DNA from 4 places in the Paenibacillus sp. 481 genome. Region 1 is predicted to be linked to each of the others. Evidence: riboswitches for the same ligand, from Rfam matches in the RefSeq annotation. Region 1 holds a riboswitch; each other region holds the start of a gene.

Region 1 (4,600 bases):
ATCACTACGAATCTACCGTACATATTCGGAAGCTGGGAGCCGATTATCCGAACATCACCATTGTGTTCAGCTTTGCTGACGGCAGCATTACACGCAAAGTATGGAATGGCGATGGTGATCGCATTCGCTACAAGATTAGCCACCCCAAACCGTTAGAATGGGTCATGGTTGATCCCCTTTACAAAATCGTGCTCGAAAATAAGCATATTAACAATTATATGCGAGCTGAGGTTGAAGAACCGTTGCGAACGCGCTCCAATTTGACTGTCGTTAAATTAATGGAAGCGATAACGAACGTGCTAGGGTGGTGATAACGATGAAATTATATGTACATGAAGGATGGACTTGGTTAAAAGATCATGTGTATATCGGCATTATTTTGTTCTTATATCAGCTGCTGTGGGGCTTTTTTCTGTACCGATTCATCGAAGATATCGTCGTTCCCGTGCTCCATCGTTACCCTAACCCCCCGCCAACTGAACTAAGTGCGCAGCTGTTTATAATGGAAAGCCAGTTTCATTTGATGAAGACGAGCGAGTATACACCTTATTTGTGGACGGCACTAGCGTTTATTGTTGTTCACATGCTACTGACCCCGCTCATCCATGCTGGCCTATTTTACTCCATGGCGCACTCGCGTGTAGGACTTAGCTTTTTTAAAGGCATCAAAACAACGTGGAAATCGATACTATTTTTATATGTGTTGGAAATGACCGTACTCTTGGCACCGGCCTACTGGTTCATACCGCTGGCAGCAAAGTCATTAGCTAGGCATCCGAGCTTACAAACACTCCTTACTGATTTGTTACCATTCGCGCTCGTATGGGCTTTAGGCGGCTGGCTGTTACACCATGTGTTCCTCTTTTTAAAATTTGGCGTCGCTTCTGAGACGGCACTGCATCGTGCTCTTGGTATTGGCATAAGGCGCTTGCTGCCTACACTTGGACTATCGGCCCTATTTATGGCTATAGGCTTGGCGTGCAGCATAGCTGTAACCAGTGCAGCTTTCTTATGGACGGGAATGACGGCACTTATTTTGCAGCAAGCGTTCCCAGCCGTGCGCGTATTTCTTAAAATGTGGGGGCTATCTGCCCGCTACGCGGTATGGCGCGAAGCAGACAACACGAAGTAGTTACGGTAGTTACAGTAGTTAACGAGCGGTTGCTGAATAATCGTTGTCGAACCATTTCCTGACCGTTACATTTATCGAACAGATCTTGCATAAAAAGGCTTGCTTGTCGTCGGCTATTGCCGATCAAGCAAGTTTTTTTTGTGAATAGGGCAAAAATGGTTTGTAAAAACAAAACCCGTCTGCTAAAATAAACCTTAGATTTGTTACAACTTTGTAATTAAATCAGATCTAGTTCTTTCAATTTTGTAATTTATGTACCGTAATCTAGATGTGACATTCCAAAATGCGCCGAATTCCCGTCCACATCCGGGAAACGGGGGAACCAGTCTTTACGGGTGAATTGATCTTGCCGCAAGCAGAGATCATAGGTTACCTTCAACCGAACCCTTCAGCTAACCTCGCAGGCAAGGAAGGGGCTTAACCAATTGAAAAAGAAGCTGGCTACAGCGGTGCTGGGTCTGAGCGTCCTGTTCTCTTTTAGTACAGGCAGCGCATTTGCAGCATCCAAGATGGACAATACGATCGAAGACTTACTAGGAGTTCCGTATTCATACGGAGGTTCGACAACAAGCGGTTTTGACTGCTCGGGCTTTACGAAATACGTATTCGACAAAATGGGCATCGATTTGACTCGTTCCTCTTCCTCGCAATTTGAAGAAGGAGATAAGGTCAGCAAAGATGAACTCCGTCCTGGAGACTTGGTCTTTTTTAACACTAGCGGTAAAGGTGTATCACACGTTGGTATTTTTGTCGGTAACGGCAAGTTTGCTCATTCGGCATCCAACGACGGTGTACGCATCGACAAACTAAGCATGGACTATTATGAGAAGCGCTATTTGGGCGCTCGTCGCGTAATGGCCGAAGAGAAGTTCGACAGTTACGCGAGCTATGCAGTTGCAACTGCACAGAGCGGCAAATAGCATTCATTTCACGTTATAAGCTATTCGTTTATGGGACAAGCTTGGTAAAAGGCGATATTATCGCACTTTACCAGGCTTGTTTTATTTCAGGTTGAACATCGTATAATTCGTATTACCCTTTTTTTCAAAAAGTAACACAAACGCTATCATTCCACACTGCCTAGCAAACAAGCAAAAAGAGAGCCATTCCCCAATCATGGAGAACAGCTCTCTATTTCTTTACGTTTATGGTTTATCGTTAGGCAGCAGCATTATGATTCGATTTCTTGCGGCGCAGCTTCACGATCATCTCATAGACGATCGGTACGATAAGCAGCGTCAGCAGTGTCGAACTGGTCAAGCCACCGATTACCGTCACACCGAGACCACGAGAGATTACGCCGCCGCCTTCCATCCCGATAGCCAGCGGAATTAACGCCCCGATCGTCGCGATCGCCGTCATCAGAATAGGACGGAGACGCGTCGTTGCCGCTTCTAGCAAGGCTTCACGTACAGAATAGCCTTCCTCTTCCTTTTGGATAACACGGTCAATCAATACAATTGCATTCGTCACAACGATACCGATCAGCATCAGCATACCGATAAGTGCAGATATACTAATCGTCTCCCCAGCTATATAGAGAGCCACCATCGCTCCGATAACCGTAAATGGAAGCGAGAACAGGATAGCGAATGGCGCCGCTCCACCGCCGAAAGTGATAACTAAAATCAAGTACACAATAGCGATCGCCGCCAACATGGCAACTCCAAGCTGTGTAAACGATTCTTGAATATCAGCCGTCACACCGCCTGTGGAAATCTCAACACCAGTCGGAAGTTTCATTGCATCTACTTCCTTCTGAGCAGCAGCCGATACTTCGCCAACGTTGGCTCCGTTTATTTTGCCGCTGACATCAAGCACAAGACGACCATTTTTGCGTGTAATCGTATCCGATGTTGTACCTTCGTTCACCTTAACGACTTCAGACACTTTAACCTTGGTTCCAAGAGGAGTCGTCAATTCGCGATTCAACAGGTCATCTACCGACTTCGTCTTTTCTTCTTTCACCTGCAAATATACATTCAGCTCTTCCCCGTCCTTCTCGACGGTTGTTAACACAGGCCGTTCCCGCTGTTGACTGAGCAACATGCCGACATCAGCAGACGTTAGGCCATACTGGCTTAGCTTTTTATGATCAATCGAAAATGTGTATTCTTCATATGCGTCAGATAAACTGGACTGCACATCACTTAGACCTTCTACCTTCGCTAACCGCTTTTCTAAATCAGCTACGACAGGCTTCATTTTGTCCAAGTTATCGCCATATACGAACAACTTCAGGTCGTTGCCACTAAAGCCGCCAGAGGCGAAGTCCATCTGCCCCCACTCACCTTTACTCGTCTTCGCCTTTAGATCCTTCATAACTTGATCTTTCAGCTGTGTAAACTCCGGTGTGTCTGGCTTGTACTTCACGAAAAATAGCGCCTGATTGCGCGCACCCGGACTGAACGGATTCTCGCCACCCACTGAGAACTGCACGACTTCTACATGTTCATCTGCTTGGAAGTACGATTCCGCGACCATGGCCGTATCTTTCACTTCATCCAAAGTCTGACCTGCTTCCGGATTATAGGTCGCAATAATCATCTTTTCTTCTTCCGAAGCTATAAAGCTGACACCAACGAGCGGTGCAAGCATCATACTGCTTACGAGCAGCAACACCGCAATCAATGACGTAATCCCTTTATGGTTCAACGACCACTCAAGTGTACGCTTGTATGCCAAAGCCAAGCGGCCTGGCTTATCTTCGTGATGCTGGTGCTTCTCATGAATACCACGCTTGAACATCTGATGCGCCATCATCGGCACAACCGTAACCGCTACGAGCAGAGATGCAAGCAAAGAGAATACGATCGTCAAACCGAACGGCAAGAACAACTCGCCGATCATGCCCGTTACTAGACCGAGCGGCAAGAAGACCGCAATCGTAACAATCGTTGAAGACATAATTGGCACGAACATTTCCTTCGTTGCTTCACGAATTAAGTCCTTGCCCTTAAGCGTCTCCTGCTTTAAAGACATACGGCGGTAGATGTTCTCAACAACAACGATAGAGTCATCTACGACACGTCCAATCGCGACGGTCATCGCACCTAGTGTCATAATATTGAGCGTAATGTCCAACTGATTCAAAAATAGAACGGCAATGAGTAGTGATAATGGTATCGATATCACTGAGATAAGCGTCGTTCCGATGTTGCGTAAAAACAGCAAAATAATGAGCATTGCGAAGCCTGCTCCAAACAGTGCCTTGCTCAACATCGTGTTCACAGATTTCTCAATTGGTGCGCCTTGATCTGAAGTCGCGATGAAATCCAAATCTGCGTACTTGGCTTCGAAATCCTCAGCAACCGCCTTAACTCCGTTAACGACCTCCACCGTATTGGCATCAGCAGCCTTCACAACTTGCATACCGATGGCTTCCTTGCCATTCGTACGAGAAACCGACTCTGCCTTACCAGTCAACTCAATCGTTGCAAGCTCACTTAGCTTGACTGTCGGCAGCTT
Region 2 (4,600 bases), 910 kb from region 1:
CAGTCAAGAATTTTACTTGTTGCAGCGCATCCAAGACGAGGTGCATCGCTTCGCCATTACGTTTCACCGCGAGCGGCGTGCCAAATCGATGGTTACATCGGCATTGGATTCGATTCCGGGCATTGGCGAGAAGCGGCGCAAAATGCTGCTCAAGCATTTTGGCTCGCTTAAAAAAATACGCGAGGCTGCGGTTGAAGATTTCCGCCCAGTCGGAATTGGCGACAAGCTGGCACGCACCATTTTGCAATCGCTGCGCAACGAGCAGGAAGATGAGCCTGTAGCAGATGATGAGCGGATATCCGATGAGTCCCAGTAGCAAATGAGTCTTAGTAGGCAACAGTAACGATACTAATCCAGTAAAGAACCCTTAACCCATTTCGCTTTGGTTCAGCTGAATCCGAGGCGGAAGAGTTAAGGGTTCTTTTTATAGTAGGGCATTTAGCCAGTGAACTTTGCGAATGGCCTGCTGTGATAGGCGCGAATGACATACACAATAACGATAGGCAATAGCAAGTAAGTGATACCAACGAATACACTGCCGAGTGATCCGCTCCATAAAAAATATTGCGACATAAGTATCGTGTCAATCATCAAGTGTGCAAATAAAGCAGTCCAAAATCCGTGTTTCACCATAATAAACAAAAAGCAGAACCCGATTATAAGCAGTTCAAGTGGCCGGGAATAGAACGGATATACCGGATAAAGGACATGTCCGAATGCCCAAATCAAGGTTGGAATCATGCCTGCGAGCCACGGATTGCGTAGCCACCGTAAAAATAAACCTACCCCGAACAAACGATACACGACTTCTTCTGAAATGGCTGCTACCCAAGCAAGTAACGGGAAAAAAGCCATGTATGTCATATTGAGAGGCGATTGTTGGGCATCATTCGCCGTCCAAGTATCAAACCCCCGTTCTAAGCAGAAGAAAATGATCGTCTGAACGCCAAGCAACAACCCAGCAAAAAGAAGTCCAAGCCAAAGGGAGCGCACAAGATGATGACCAAAATGCGCATTACGCCATGTTGGCATCAGGTCGCCGTACGTCGTGTCTTTCCATAATTGGCGTCCTGCGACGAGCGCAAAATAGACTCCAATGCCTTGAATAAGTGTAATTCCGTATTGAATGAGCGAAATAAATGTCAAATTGAGCTTGGCAGCTGGTACTTCTAGTTCCAGCGCAATTTGGCTAGGCAGTACATTCCAAATGTGCAGCAGTGAAATTCCGCCCGACACGAGTGTCAGCGCGATCATCGTGTTGGAACCGAAGCGAACCGTGTTCCGATATCGAATGCACATCAAAATAGCGAGTGCACTGAGGGCAAATGAGACCCACAAATAACCGTAACGGTATACGTTTTGTGCCGTATCTGTCTGCTTCTGAATGAGTTGTTCATAAGCATCAGGAACGACCCACACAGGTTCGGCTCGAATAACGGCACGGTCGGCCACTTCAACTTCAATATGCAGCTTGGATTGTCCTACTTTTGCGGTCGGGACGTGAAACAGATAAGTATGATTGGGCAGTTCGCGATCCAGTACGAACGATTGTTTCTTCCAGCCGAGTGAATAAGCCGCTTCCTCTGCAAGTTTGGCTTGCTGCGTCTGATGTGTAGCTGTCGATGGTGATGAATCAGGCAGTGACTGCTGTGTTCTTTTTGTGGATGTGGATGTAAGTGTATCATCGCTCACGAAACCAAATCCGACGACACTGCCTGTTGTCAGATGAATGTCAACACGTAGTGTCCCAGCTTGCTCACCTGCAAGGACAGGAAGCAGGACGCGATACGTATCCATAGGCGCCTGTTTATCCCAGCGCTTGTACTGTTCGAGTACGCCTTCCTTATTGACGTAGCCCGAAAACATTTTGTTCGTCGTATACACGACCGAAGTATCGCTGTGTGGAGCGACCCTAATGTCTCCGCTCCATTGCTGTTGGATGAATGAAGTCGCTCGTGCTTCGGCCTCTGACTTGGACAGTAAGCGCAAGTTAGGCTCCACTGCTTGCTGGCTCTGTAGTTGTGGGATGATGATCTGCATCATCAGGAATAATAGAAATCCAATAGCGGATGCAGCTATTAGAAAGCGTGGCAGACGAGTACGGTTTTGCTTCAATTTCATGTGAGGTTCACCTCCATTTTGTTCGTGCAAATAAGATTATTTGTATAGTTTAGCAAGAGAAGGCTTGAAAATCGACGTTTTACGAAATGACAGCGTGAAAACAACCGTTTGTAAGCGTTATCTGCCGCTATTTCACCGCTTTTTATTGCATTTTTGCGCGTTCTATGACTTTGTGTGTGGCTAACTAAACGTTTATAATCTCGTTATGAATCGAATAACAAGCCGAGTTTCGCATAGTTGCGAAAGCGGGGGAACCGAATTTTTGGGGTGAATTTCGTACTGATTAACGACGTGAAAGTAGGATATTGTGCTTTCCGTATCGTTGGTCAGATGAATAGGGCGACCTGGACGTGCCCGAATCCGTCAGCTAACCTCGTAGGCATTTTACGTCAGGATACCAGCGCGAGCATTGGGATTTCCAGTGCTTTTTTTCGTGACTAAAAAGAGGTGTAAGCTCTGAAAACATTGCTTTCAGCAAAACGTTGGCATTTGACGCCCCCGCAAACTTTAGTATCAGGGTTCGCATTTATTATTTTATTTGGGGCATTTTTACTTATGCTTCCGTTGTCCAACACCGACGGAAAAACTTTATCCTTTATCGACGCGCTCTTCACCGCTACATCCGCGACGTGTGTAACGGGGCTAGTTGTCGTGGATACGGGAACACATTTTACGCTGTTCGGGCAAATTGTGCTTCTATGTTTGATTCAAGTGGGCGGCTTAGGATTTATGACGATGGCAACACTGATTGCCTTTGCCTTCAAAAAGCGGATTTCGCTTAAAGATCGGCTTATTTTGCAGGAAGCGTTAAATCAAGGCAGCATGGAGGGGATCGTGCGCCTTATTCGGAAAGTAGTCATGTTTGCTTTTATTATCGAAGGGACGGCGGCGATCTTGTTCGCTCTCCGCTGGTCATTTGATATGCCGATTGGACAGGCTATATATTATGGGATTTTTCATGCCATTTCCTTATTTAACAATGCGGGATTTGATTTGTTTGGCCCGATTAGTGGTCCGTTCTCTAGCTTCACCAGTTATGTAGGGGACCCTATCGTGAACCTCGTCACCATGTTTTTAATTATATCGGGCGGCCTCGGCTTTATTGTGCTGTCAGACTTGTTCGATTATAAGACGACTAAGCGGCTTTCGCTGCATAGTAAAGTGGTTATATCGATGACGAGCTTGCTAATTGTCCTAGGTGCGATCGTTATTCTCGTATTCGAGTTTACGAACACTAAGACATTAGGCAGTATGAACGGGTGGGAGAAGTTCTGGGCTTCGCTGTTCCAATCCGTATCACCACGTACGGCAGGGCCTAACTCCATCGATATCGGGGCTATGCGCCAAGCATCACAGTTTTTTATTATTATTTTGATGTTTATCGGTGCTTCGCCAGGGTCGACAGGCGGTGGGATTAAGACGACGACGTTTGCCATATTGATTGGCGCGGTTATTGCGATGATTCGCGGTAAAGAGGATATTGTATTGTTTCGTAACCGCCTTGCGATTGACCGTATTTTTAAAGCGGTAACACTAACGCTGCTGGCTTTGTCGTGGGTCATCATCATTACGATGATTTTGACGACGACCGAGGATCAACTGTTCATCAAAATTTTGTTTGAAACGACATCAGCATTTGGCACGGTCGGCCTGTCGATGGGCATTACGCCTGAATTGTCTGATATCGGCAAGTTGTTGTTATGTGTAACGATGTTTGCTGGCCGGCTTGGACCACTGACATTGGCGTACGCGCTTGGACCGAAAAGCGAGCGCGAGCTGTACCGTCATCCAGAAGGTAAAATTACAATTGGATAACCTTGCACACAGGAATGAACAGGTTCCCACAAGGCAAGCATCAATTGGTGGCTACGAGGGAATAAATAGTTGAATGAGTATTGGACGAAGGGGATTACGTCAAGATGGTGTTACAGCAATTTGCAGTCGTCGGCATGGGCCGATTTGGATCTAGTTTAGCAAAGGAGCTCGTGAAGCTCGGGCATCAGGTGCTAGGCATCGATAAAGATGAGGAAGTCGTAGACGAAATGAACGGCATTGTTACTCATGCTGTGGTCGCAGATGCGACTGATGAGGAAGTGCTGCGCTCGCTCGGCATCCGCAACTTTGACTGCGTCATCGTTGCGATTGGCAACGATATTCAGACGAGCATACTCGTCAGCATTCAGATGAAGGAGCTCGGTCTCAAGCGGGTCGTTGCGAAGGCCGTAACCGAGTTGCATGGCAGAGTACTCGACCGAATTGGTGTCGATCGGATTATTTACCCTGAGCGAGACATGGGTATTCGGGTCGCGCATCAACTTGTCTCTCCGAACTTGCTCGATTATATCGAGCTGTCTAAAGATTACACAATTGTAGAGCTTAGTGTGCCGAATTGCTTGGATGGCATGTCGCTTCGAGATTTAAATACACGTTCGCGCTTCGGGTGCAGCATTGTTGCTCTCAACAAAGAGGGCGGAATTAT
Region 3 (4,600 bases), 2.0 Mb from region 1:
CCAAATATTTTTCCACGCTTTGGCGTTGGTGGCATTGAGTTGCGAGAAATCGATGCTATCTTTTTTTAGCAGCTTGGCTGGATCGAGTCCGGCATTGCGAATACTCGGAATGAGGTAATTGCCCTTTACGCCGCTAATGGCATCGGTGTAAATCAGGTCATCTAGTGTGGATTCGATCAGCATCGTTTGGTAATCGTGATGGGCAAAGCTCTCGGTCGTCGCAATAAAGCGTGTGCCCATGTAGGCGAGATCGGCACCGAGTACTTCGGCGGCCAATATGTCTTGGCCGTTAGAGATGCTGCCGGCGAGGATCGTGATGCCGGTCCAAGTTTTTTTGACTTCGGCGATAAAGGCGAGCGGATTGATCGCCCCCGCGTGTCCGCCTGCGCCGCTGCATACGAGGACGAGTCCGTCCACGCCACGCTGTGCGGCTTTGTCAGCGTGCTTGAGCGTGCTGACATCTGCAAACACGAGTCCGCCATATTGATGCACGACGTCAACGATTGGCTGCGGATCACCGAGCGATGTAATGACAATCGGTGGCTGGTGTTTCACAATAAGCGCTAAATCGGTTTCGAAGCGCTTGTTCGTGCGGTGGACGATCAGGTTAACTGCCCACGGAGCGATACGGCGCCCAGGCTCTTTGGCCTTGGCCGCATAGAGCGCATCCGTAATTTGCTGCATCCAGTCGTCAAGGTCTTCGGCTGTGCGAGCGTTCAGAAGTGGAAATGACCCGATAAGGCCTGCTTTACAGCTCTCGATAACCATTTTCGGACTAGAAATAAGGAACATGGGGGCGACGATAACAGGCAAACTGAGCTGCTGAGTCATTTGTTGCGGTAGTCGTTTAGACAATTGAACTCATCCTCTCGCGGTTTGATATTTTTCTGTATCTGTAAAGTTGGCTGATCGGTGTAGGTAGGGCAGTTAGGCAATTGTATCATGTATATTACAATGTAAGCGCAATCAATTCTTGGGGCTACAAAATAGCATAGCAGCCGTTGATCACTTTTGTTCTTTTTGAAAATTAGTTAAGGGTCTTCTTCTGTTTAATAATAGCGACGGTACAGCGGGCGATGCTGATGAGATGTTGGTCTTCATCCACAATTTTGATTTCCCAGACCATGGTGGAACGGCCTTTGTGCAGTGGTATTGCGATGGCGGTCACCGTTCCTGATTGCTTGGAGCGAATGTGATTGGCGTTAATTTCGAGTCCGACAGCGGCTTCGGTTGTTTGATCGATGAGGAACCACGTGCCTAAGCTGGCGACGGTTTCTGCAAGTGCGACAGACGCACCCCCGTGGAGTAGCCCGAAAGGCTGGTGTGTCGCCGCGTTAACAGGCATGGTAGCCGTTACTCGTTCGGGTGTGATTTCTCCAAGCTCGATGCCTAAGGCACCAAGCATGGTTTCGCTTAATGGTTTCATTTGATGCATGAAATGAACCTCGCTTTCTGTTCGGTATGGGTTAAGCATGAGGGTTTAAGCTTATGGATGAAGGCCAATGAATCGAGCGAGCATACCTTTGAGCTGGGCGATTTCGTCTGCTGTAAAGTCCTGCAACGCTTCCTTGTGCGTATCTTCGATACAAATGGATAACGGAGCTTGCAATTCCTGACTGCGTGGTGTCAAAAAGATATGATTCATTCGGCGGTCTGTCGGACTTGGCCGGCGTTCAATAAGCTCGCTTTGCGCGAGACGATCGAGCAACCCGGTCATGGTCGCAGAGTCGAGTCGGAGGCGTTCGCCTAGCTCGGAGCTGTGCTGTCCGTCTTTTTCCCATAGCAGATGGAGAAGTGCGTGCTGTACGGGCGTGACGCCATACGGTTGCAGCTTGGCTTTAGCAATTTGATATGCACGTTGGGATGCTTTGCCGAGCAAAAAGGTTAGACAATCTTCGATCGGTTCCATGTGAATGCTGCTCTCCGTTCCTTTCTTACTTATTCAAAATGGCGAATATATCCAAAATATAACACACGAAAATTACCTTGTATACGAGTAAAGTGGATAAAAAATTTTTATTGGTGGCTGGATTGGGGGTGGAATGAGCGAAAAGATTGTCATCTTTAATGGAATTGTTAAAGGGATGTCGCATTTTATATAGATGAGAGATTCGTAGAGTTGAATTTAGCTTTGATTAGCTATTAGTAGAAGGAAAAAAAATGACGTGCATTTTGGGGCGGAGAAATGTGTGAAGTGCAGGTAACAGCGCTGAAATGAAAAAGTTACAGTTTGTAAATATTTATGTTTATTTCTATTATTTTTAAAATGATCTCTTTGTTGATCCATGTTAACATGTGAAAGTATTAAAAAAACAAGCCGAAGCCAAAAGGCACGGGGGACCCACATAGTGGGGTGAAGCCGCCATAAGCGGTAGGGGAGACCTTTTGACCCGAACCCGTCAGCTAACCTCGTAGGCTACCAAAGGGAGAGATATTTAGTATGAAGAAACATATGACGAAAGTAGTCGTAGCAGGTGCCTTGGCACTAACACCAGTAATTTCTGCAGGAGCGGTATCTGCTGCACCAGCAAAAGAGCCAGTTCAAGTTCAAAACCCGAACTGCTTTGTTAATTTCCAAGGTTTCCAAGGAAACAAAGGTAACATGGATAAAGCCCTTGCTGACTTGATGGAAAAATACTTCCCGGGCATGAACAAGCCAGGTACGGAAAAGCCATCCAAGCCATCTAAGCCTGAAGTGCAAAAGCCAGAAGTTACTAAACCAGAACAACCGTCTAAGCCAACAAATCCTAGCAACAACGGTAACAACGAAAACCAAGACAAAAATAACTTTGCACAACAAGTTATCAACTTGGTTAACCAAGAGCGTTCCAAAGCAGGTCTTCAGCCATTGAAAGCTGATTCCCAATTGAACGACGTAGCTATGGTAAAAGCAAAAGACATGCATAGCAAAAACTACTTCAGCCACACTTCGCCAACTTACGGTTCGCCGTTCGATATGATGAAGCAGTTCGGCGTGAAATACAACACGGCTGGCGAGAACATCGCTAAAGGCCAACAATCTCCAGCACAAGTGATGAAGGACTGGATGAACAGCCCTGGTCACCGTGAGAACATCATGAAGGGCCAATACTCTTCTATCGGTGTAGCTTATTATAACGGAGTTTGGGTGCAATTATTCAAAGGCTAAGTACAACTTTATAATAGCGCGGAGTAATCCGCTAAAAGAGGCACCTCGAAATCTCATTGGGATTTCGGGGTGTTTTTTGTTTGGGTGGGGTAAAAATACCCTTACGGCAAGGAGTTCAATGAAATATTATTTGCTCATATTAAATAAATTAAACTCCTGCTTAATTTACAACTTTAGAGTCCCCTCTGGTTCTTGTTTAACATTAGTTGCAGACAACTTTTAGTATCAATTGAACTACAGCAGAATAGACTATTATTAATTGAAATGAAGGAGGTGACAAAATGATTGTTATAAAATTAGGTAACTTAACCATTATAATATGTTTATTTTTGTTTGTTTAATCAATAACACCAGTTGGAGCCGACAATCAATTCTGGTTTAGTCAATAAAACCAGAGAGTACAGTATGCAAAATTTGCGTACTGTATTTCAGAAAAAAAGCAAAATATCATAATTACACGTTCTTTTCTTGTTACAAATCGTCGATTGAATAAACTCCTCATTACCCAAGCATTGATACCTCATACACGTATATAAAAAAGCCACTTAAAACAGCGATTTTTGTGATAATAATATTAATTTCATGGTGGAAAACCTTTAATTTCCTTAATAGCAAGAGTAACATTCACAAAATCCTTCAATTCAACCATCGTATATTAGCAATTCAGTGACTTTGCAGTATCTTGGGTGGAATATACATTACGCTTCATGCACTGATTGGCGTAGTAGCAGTTTCCTCATTGTCCATTTGGTTATCCAATGTCTTAATATCTTCATGGTTTTTTCATTCGCTTTATCGGTCGTACATAACCTCTAACCTTTTTTTAGAGCTTTTTTTTCTTCAAATGCTTCGTTCACCAGATTGTTAATAATGGTAATCCATCTATATCTATAAAGTGTTATGAAGAATAAAAAAACTAAAGGTATAAAAACAATGAGAAGTAGAAAGTAATGTTCATCTTGAATAAATAATAATATATTTGAGAAATTATCAACTTGTAATTGTAGTTGTTCAGTTAAATATGATATTTTACTTTCAAGATTCATGGAGTCCAATTTAACAGCATCAATTTTTGATTGAGTATTGTACTGCCAGTCTAAAGGCTTAAATAATAACGGTATATATATGGAGCAAGTGTCCCTAGAACTGTTGTCAAAAAGAAGATAATAACTACAATAATTAAGTTGAGCTGTTTATATTGTTCAAATTGCGAATTTACACTTGTTTTAATTGTTCGTAATTCCCTTTCGGTATAGTCTTGTATAAGATGGTCTTTTACCGTCTCTATTTTTCCGAGAGGTATAGCTCCGAATCCGAAACCTTTTATTCCGTATTTAATTCTAATATACTTGCTAGCCATATCATAATCTCTAAAATTTATTTTTTTCATAGTATCCACCTCTACATTATATGATGAAGCATAAATTAAGACTGCTTTTAACATAGGAGCAA
Region 4 (4,600 bases), 2.6 Mb from region 1:
ATGCTTGTTTATACATTAGCATGGAAAAAAGGGGTCACCCCGATTCGACTTGTTCTTGTCGGAATTGGGATGGCGGCAGCGATGGGGGCGATGACCACGTTGCTGCTCGTACTCGGTAGTACGGTCACTACGAGCCATGCTTATCTCTGGCTAACTGGAAGTGTATACGGTGCGAGTTGGGCGAAGGTTTATGCTATGCTACCCTGGGTGCTTATTTTTGTCCCATTAACCTTATTATTTTCCAGAACCGCGAATGCACAGGAGATGGGGGACCAAGTCGCCACTAGTCTAGGTGTTCGGGTGCAAATGCACCGATTCGGTTTGCTATTTGTTAGTGTTGCCTTAGCAGGATCGGCTGTAGCGTTCGCTGGAGGCATAGGATTTGTAGGTTTAATTGCACCGCATATCGCCAGACAACTGGTTGGACGAGCAATGGGAGGATTGGTTCTCGTGTCGGCCCTCATCGGTGGGATGATCGTGTGTGCAGCAGATATCGTGGCCAGAACCGCCTTTATTCCGCTTGATATTCCAGCCGGTGTATTTGTATCTGGAATTGGGGCGCCATTTTTTATTTACTTACTGTATCGTAATCGTCATCAATAACTGATGGGAAACAGCCTACATGGAAGAGGTAGAGAGAGAATGAATAAGAGTAACTTGCAGCTGTCCTTGTTTGAGCCAGAGGAAGTAAACATTCTAACAGAACATTTTCGTTTGACCTTACATGCGTCGCGAGACAGCCGTTTATCCATTCCAGCGGTAGATTTGTTGGATACAGCAAAGTGTCAGGAATACTTAGAAGCGGCAAAGACGATCTTTCAATGCTCAAATGCAGCTGCTAGCTTGTCTCAATTGTCCAAGAGATATGCTTATCTCACAATGGCTTCTGGCCTTTATGCCATGACGATGTTTAATAAGGGATTGGATTACTCGATTGAAAACTGTCATATTGAGTCCGTGGATGAAGACAAGTCTTGGCTGCCTGAGGTATGTTTAAGCGATTGGCGAGTAACCGAGCCTACAGGCGGAGATCGGTATATTTGGCGTGAACAAATGATTCAACGTATTTTTGCGGGGAATATGGCGGAAGTGTGGAATTCTGTCTCCAAAGTGGCAAAGGTGCCGACCTCTATTTTATGGGAAAATGCAGCTATTTCCGTATATTGGCTGTATGAAAGGCGCATGTTAGAGGGGGCTAGTGATCAACAAAAAGCTCGTATTCAAGAAGATTTTCAATATTTAGTTCAAGAAGCGCCAGCACATCTCTTTGGAGAAAGAGAGAATCCGATGAAAAAGTATAACAGTCCTAAATGTACAACGTCTTATTCGGACACGCCGATCCGTGTTCGAAAGACATGCTGCTTTTTATACAAAATTTCGGATGATCATGATTACTGCTTAACTTGTCCAAAATTAAAATGAGGTAATGCGGCATAATGAGCTCATGTAAATCAAAAGAAGTATCTCCTGAACACGGAAATACTTCTTTTTTATTTAGCTTTAATCAAGTAATTGATTACAGATTGTTAATAAACTTCAAATAATTTTGTGCACTTGTGTCCACTTCGCTTGCAGACGGCTCATATTCTGTGCCATAAAACGCAAAGAACGAACGATAATCGGCATGGCAGTATAGGAAGGAAGTTTCAAAAGGAGCTAACAAATGTTCCAGTGTGTACTTATATCTTCCCTCTGCACTATAATCTGCTTGTTTAATTCCGGCCGATACAGCTAAAGCAATTTTGCGATCTTTTAATTTATCGCCTCCGTTTGAACCATAAGCCCAACCATATGCAAACACGTCATCAAGCCATTTTTTAAGCAGCGGCGGGCAATTAAACCAATACACTGGGAACTGTAGAACCAGATTACCATGTGATTCAATGAGTTGTTGCTCTTTTTCCACATCGATGTTTCCGTCAGGGTAAACCTTATGCAATTCATGTACCGTATATTTTTCCGGATATTTATGGAGTTCCTCGACCCACCGTTTATTGATGACGGATGTTTCTATGCTTGGGTGTGTTACGATTACAAGAGTTTTCAAAGTTTTGTCCTCCTTTAAGGGTGGTTTGTGATTTATGTTTTGAGTATAAAGAGATCACTACAAAAATGTAAGTATGCACTTTTAGTACAGGTACTTACATAAAGGTTAGTGTCAAATCAGTTATGGGCTAGTGGATCAATTTTAGAAAAATCGACACATAAGTTAGATTTTTCTAATGGTTATAAAGCAGGAATTGGTTAGTAAAAAAAGAAAGGGTATAAACGTACCAAAAAAATTGTATTTTGCCGAATTCCTGTTCAGGAAACGGGGGATCCACTTGGGTGAATTAATCTATTGCAAAAAGATTATAGGGAAACCTTCTTCCGAACCCTTAGCTAACCTCGTAGGCATCGAAGGGGGAAACTAGTTTTGAAAAAAGTTGTAGCATCATTATTAGTGAGTGTGATGTGTTTTAGCTTTGCGGGGAGTGCCTTCGCTGATGAAATGAAGATCGAACATGCAGTTGATGAAGTGGTCGGGACGCCTTATAAATGGGGAGGTACGACCGTAGATGGATTTGATTGCTCGGGATTCATTTTGCACATATTTAATCAGTATGATGTAGATCTTCCAAGAACCTCAAAGTTACAAGCCGAAGAAGGAGAACATGTGGAACAAGAAGATTTACAACCTGGCGATCTTGTCTTCTTTAATACGGACGGTAAAGGTATTTCTCATGCCGGTATATTCATAGGAGACGGACAATTTGCTCATTCTTCAAGCAATAAAGGTGTTCGAATTAGTAAACTATCTGAGAACTATTACGAAAAACGATACGTTACAGCTCGTCGTGTAATATCTGAGGATGTATATTCCGTAATGACTAGTATGGAGCATGAGGCTTAAGAAAGAACGAACCTGCATGGTTTGAAGTTTCTTCGTAAAGTAGACAAGACGAACTAGGGGGAAGCTAAGAACATTTTGTTGCATTAATCGCCCGTATCGGATGTCGTGGGGTATCAGAAACCTGCTCGATGGAAAGGAATAAGAGCATCGGGTTTGGGATGTACTTACTATGAAGGGAGTGTCGCTGGTTATGATTAGTAAAGTCGGTCAAATTATGTTGTATGTAAATAACCAAGATGAGGCAGTGAATTTTTGGACAGAAAAAGTAGGGTTTCGTGTCATTTCTGAAGAAAATAACGGCCAAGGAATGAGATGGATTGAAATTGCTCCAACAACAGGAGCCGAGACAAGCATCATTCTGCACAATAAAGAACTCGTTGCTAAAATGTCACCTGGAATGAATCTGGGGACACCTTCTTTGATGTTTTTTGCAGAGAATTTTAATGAATTACATAGCGAATTAGTCAATAAAAATGTTAAAGTCGGAGAAATTGTAAATATGGGTTCCAGCAGAGTGTTTAACTTTGCCGATTATGAAGATAATTACTTTGCTGTAATGGAAAAATAACAAGTTTCTAGTATATAGGCTCTATAAACATTAAAAGACGGCAGCCAGAAATATGTGGCTGTCTTTTCTTTTTTGAAGCGTATTTACGATGAAGACAAGCGGCCGATGAGGTGTGCTAACTTGACTTATCTAAGTCATTGGAGATATTATAGACTCATTGAGTCTTTAATTAAGAGGTGAGAAGAGTGAAGTATTCGAAGGCAACGAATTATGCCCTGCATACGATCGTTTATTTGGCCCTGTTACCAGCGGGCAAGACAATAGGTGTAAAGCCATTGGCTGAAGTACAGAAAGTGTCGCCTACGTATCTTTCTAAAGTATTAACGACTTTAGTTAAGTCCGGCTTTATTGAATCGGGCACAGGGGTAAACGGTGGATACAAATTAATTAAAGATGTAAAAACGATTACATTTTTAGATATCATACATGCTATTGAGGGGACAACTTCGTTATTTAATTGTAGCTTAGACAATAAGATACATGATAGACAAAATTGTTTCATCGAAAAAGTAATGAATGAAGCTGAGCAAAAAATGGAAAATCATTTACAAACTCAAACGATAGAACATGTCTTACAGAAGGTAGACAGAAATGTTGTGAATTTCATACATTATGTAGCGAATTAATTTTTAATCTAATTATCGATTACAACTATCTTTAATATCCTTAAAATATCAATCATGAACACGAAATGGAGTTAAGCAATGACTAAAGATCCTACATTCAATTCTGCAATGGCAGCAACGTACGAAAAAAACTCTCGTATCTCGGTTCCGACGTATGACGCGTTATTTGCAATGGTTCAATCGTATTACCGCTTACAATTAGGCGAGCAAGCGGCCTCCTTGCTCGTGATCGGAGCAGGCACCGGCAATGAACTTTCCGCGTGGGGACCATCTAACCCGACATGGACATTTACTGGAGTCGACCCTTCAGAAGAGATGCTTAAGATAGCTAAGTATAAAGTAGTTGAACTAGGCTTTGAAAGTCGCGTTAGCCTCATCCATGGGACGATAGATGACCTTCCTCAGTCCGATTCGAAGTTCGATGCGGCAAGCTGTATTTTGGTTCTTCACTTCATTAACGATATTCAAGAAAAGTTGAACCTACTCGTGTCCATAAAAAATAAACTGAAGTCA

What was found. Region 1 has a riboswitch for cyclic di-AMP ahead of KIK04_RS09700 (C40 family peptidase). Riboswitches for the same ligand answer to the same signal wherever they lie in the genome.
Region 2: another riboswitch for cyclic di-AMP. It lies ahead of KIK04_RS05635 (TrkH family potassium uptake protein); the one in region 1 lies ahead of KIK04_RS09700 (C40 family peptidase).
Region 3: another riboswitch for cyclic di-AMP. It lies ahead of KIK04_RS18905 (CAP domain-containing protein); the one in region 1 lies ahead of KIK04_RS09700 (C40 family peptidase).
Region 4: another riboswitch for cyclic di-AMP. It lies ahead of KIK04_RS22955 (C40 family peptidase); the one in region 1 lies ahead of KIK04_RS09700 (C40 family peptidase).

What each region holds. Positions count from the first base shown of each region.
Region 1 covers NZ_CP075175.1:2,242,748-2,247,347, forward strand. Annotated here, with positions in the region: gene KIK04_RS09690 (M1 family metallopeptidase) at 1-311, shown strand, start outside; gene KIK04_RS09695 (carbamoyl transferase) at 317-1,132, shown strand; cyclic di-AMP (ydaO/yuaA leader) riboswitch at 1,409-1,554, shown strand; gene KIK04_RS09700 (C40 family peptidase) at 1,558-2,052, shown strand; gene KIK04_RS09705 (efflux RND transporter permease subunit) at 2,291-4,600, opposite strand, start outside.
Region 2 covers NZ_CP075175.1:1,329,744-1,334,343, reverse strand. Annotated here, with positions in the region: gene uvrC (excinuclease ABC subunit UvrC) at 1-316, shown strand, start outside; gene KIK04_RS05640 (CPBP family intramembrane glutamic endopeptidase) at 439-2,121, opposite strand; cyclic di-AMP (ydaO/yuaA leader) riboswitch at 2,332-2,519, shown strand; gene KIK04_RS05635 (TrkH family potassium uptake protein) at 2,611-3,936, shown strand; gene KIK04_RS05630 (potassium channel family protein) at 4,041-4,600, shown strand, end outside.
Region 3 covers NZ_CP075175.1:4,279,122-4,283,721, forward strand. Annotated here, with positions in the region: gene KIK04_RS18890 (NAD(P)H-dependent flavin oxidoreductase) at 1-855, opposite strand, end outside; gene KIK04_RS18895 (hotdog fold thioesterase) at 1,028-1,435, opposite strand; gene KIK04_RS18900 (MarR family winged helix-turn-helix transcriptional regulator) at 1,487-1,909, opposite strand; cyclic di-AMP (ydaO/yuaA leader) riboswitch at 2,306-2,434, shown strand; gene KIK04_RS18905 (CAP domain-containing protein) at 2,441-3,148, shown strand; gene KIK04_RS18910 (hypothetical protein) at 4,245-4,547, opposite strand.
Region 4 covers NZ_CP075175.1:5,336,928-5,341,527, reverse strand. Annotated here, with positions in the region: gene KIK04_RS22970 (FecCD family ABC transporter permease) at 1-603, shown strand, start outside; gene KIK04_RS22965 ((2Fe-2S)-binding protein) at 643-1,422, shown strand; gene KIK04_RS22960 (NAD(P)H-dependent oxidoreductase) at 1,517-2,047, opposite strand; cyclic di-AMP (ydaO/yuaA leader) riboswitch at 2,281-2,412, shown strand; gene KIK04_RS22955 (C40 family peptidase) at 2,417-2,893, shown strand; gene KIK04_RS22950 (VOC family protein) at 3,084-3,461, shown strand; gene KIK04_RS22945 (Rrf2 family transcriptional regulator) at 3,647-4,087, shown strand; gene KIK04_RS22940 (class I SAM-dependent methyltransferase) at 4,166-4,600, shown strand, end outside.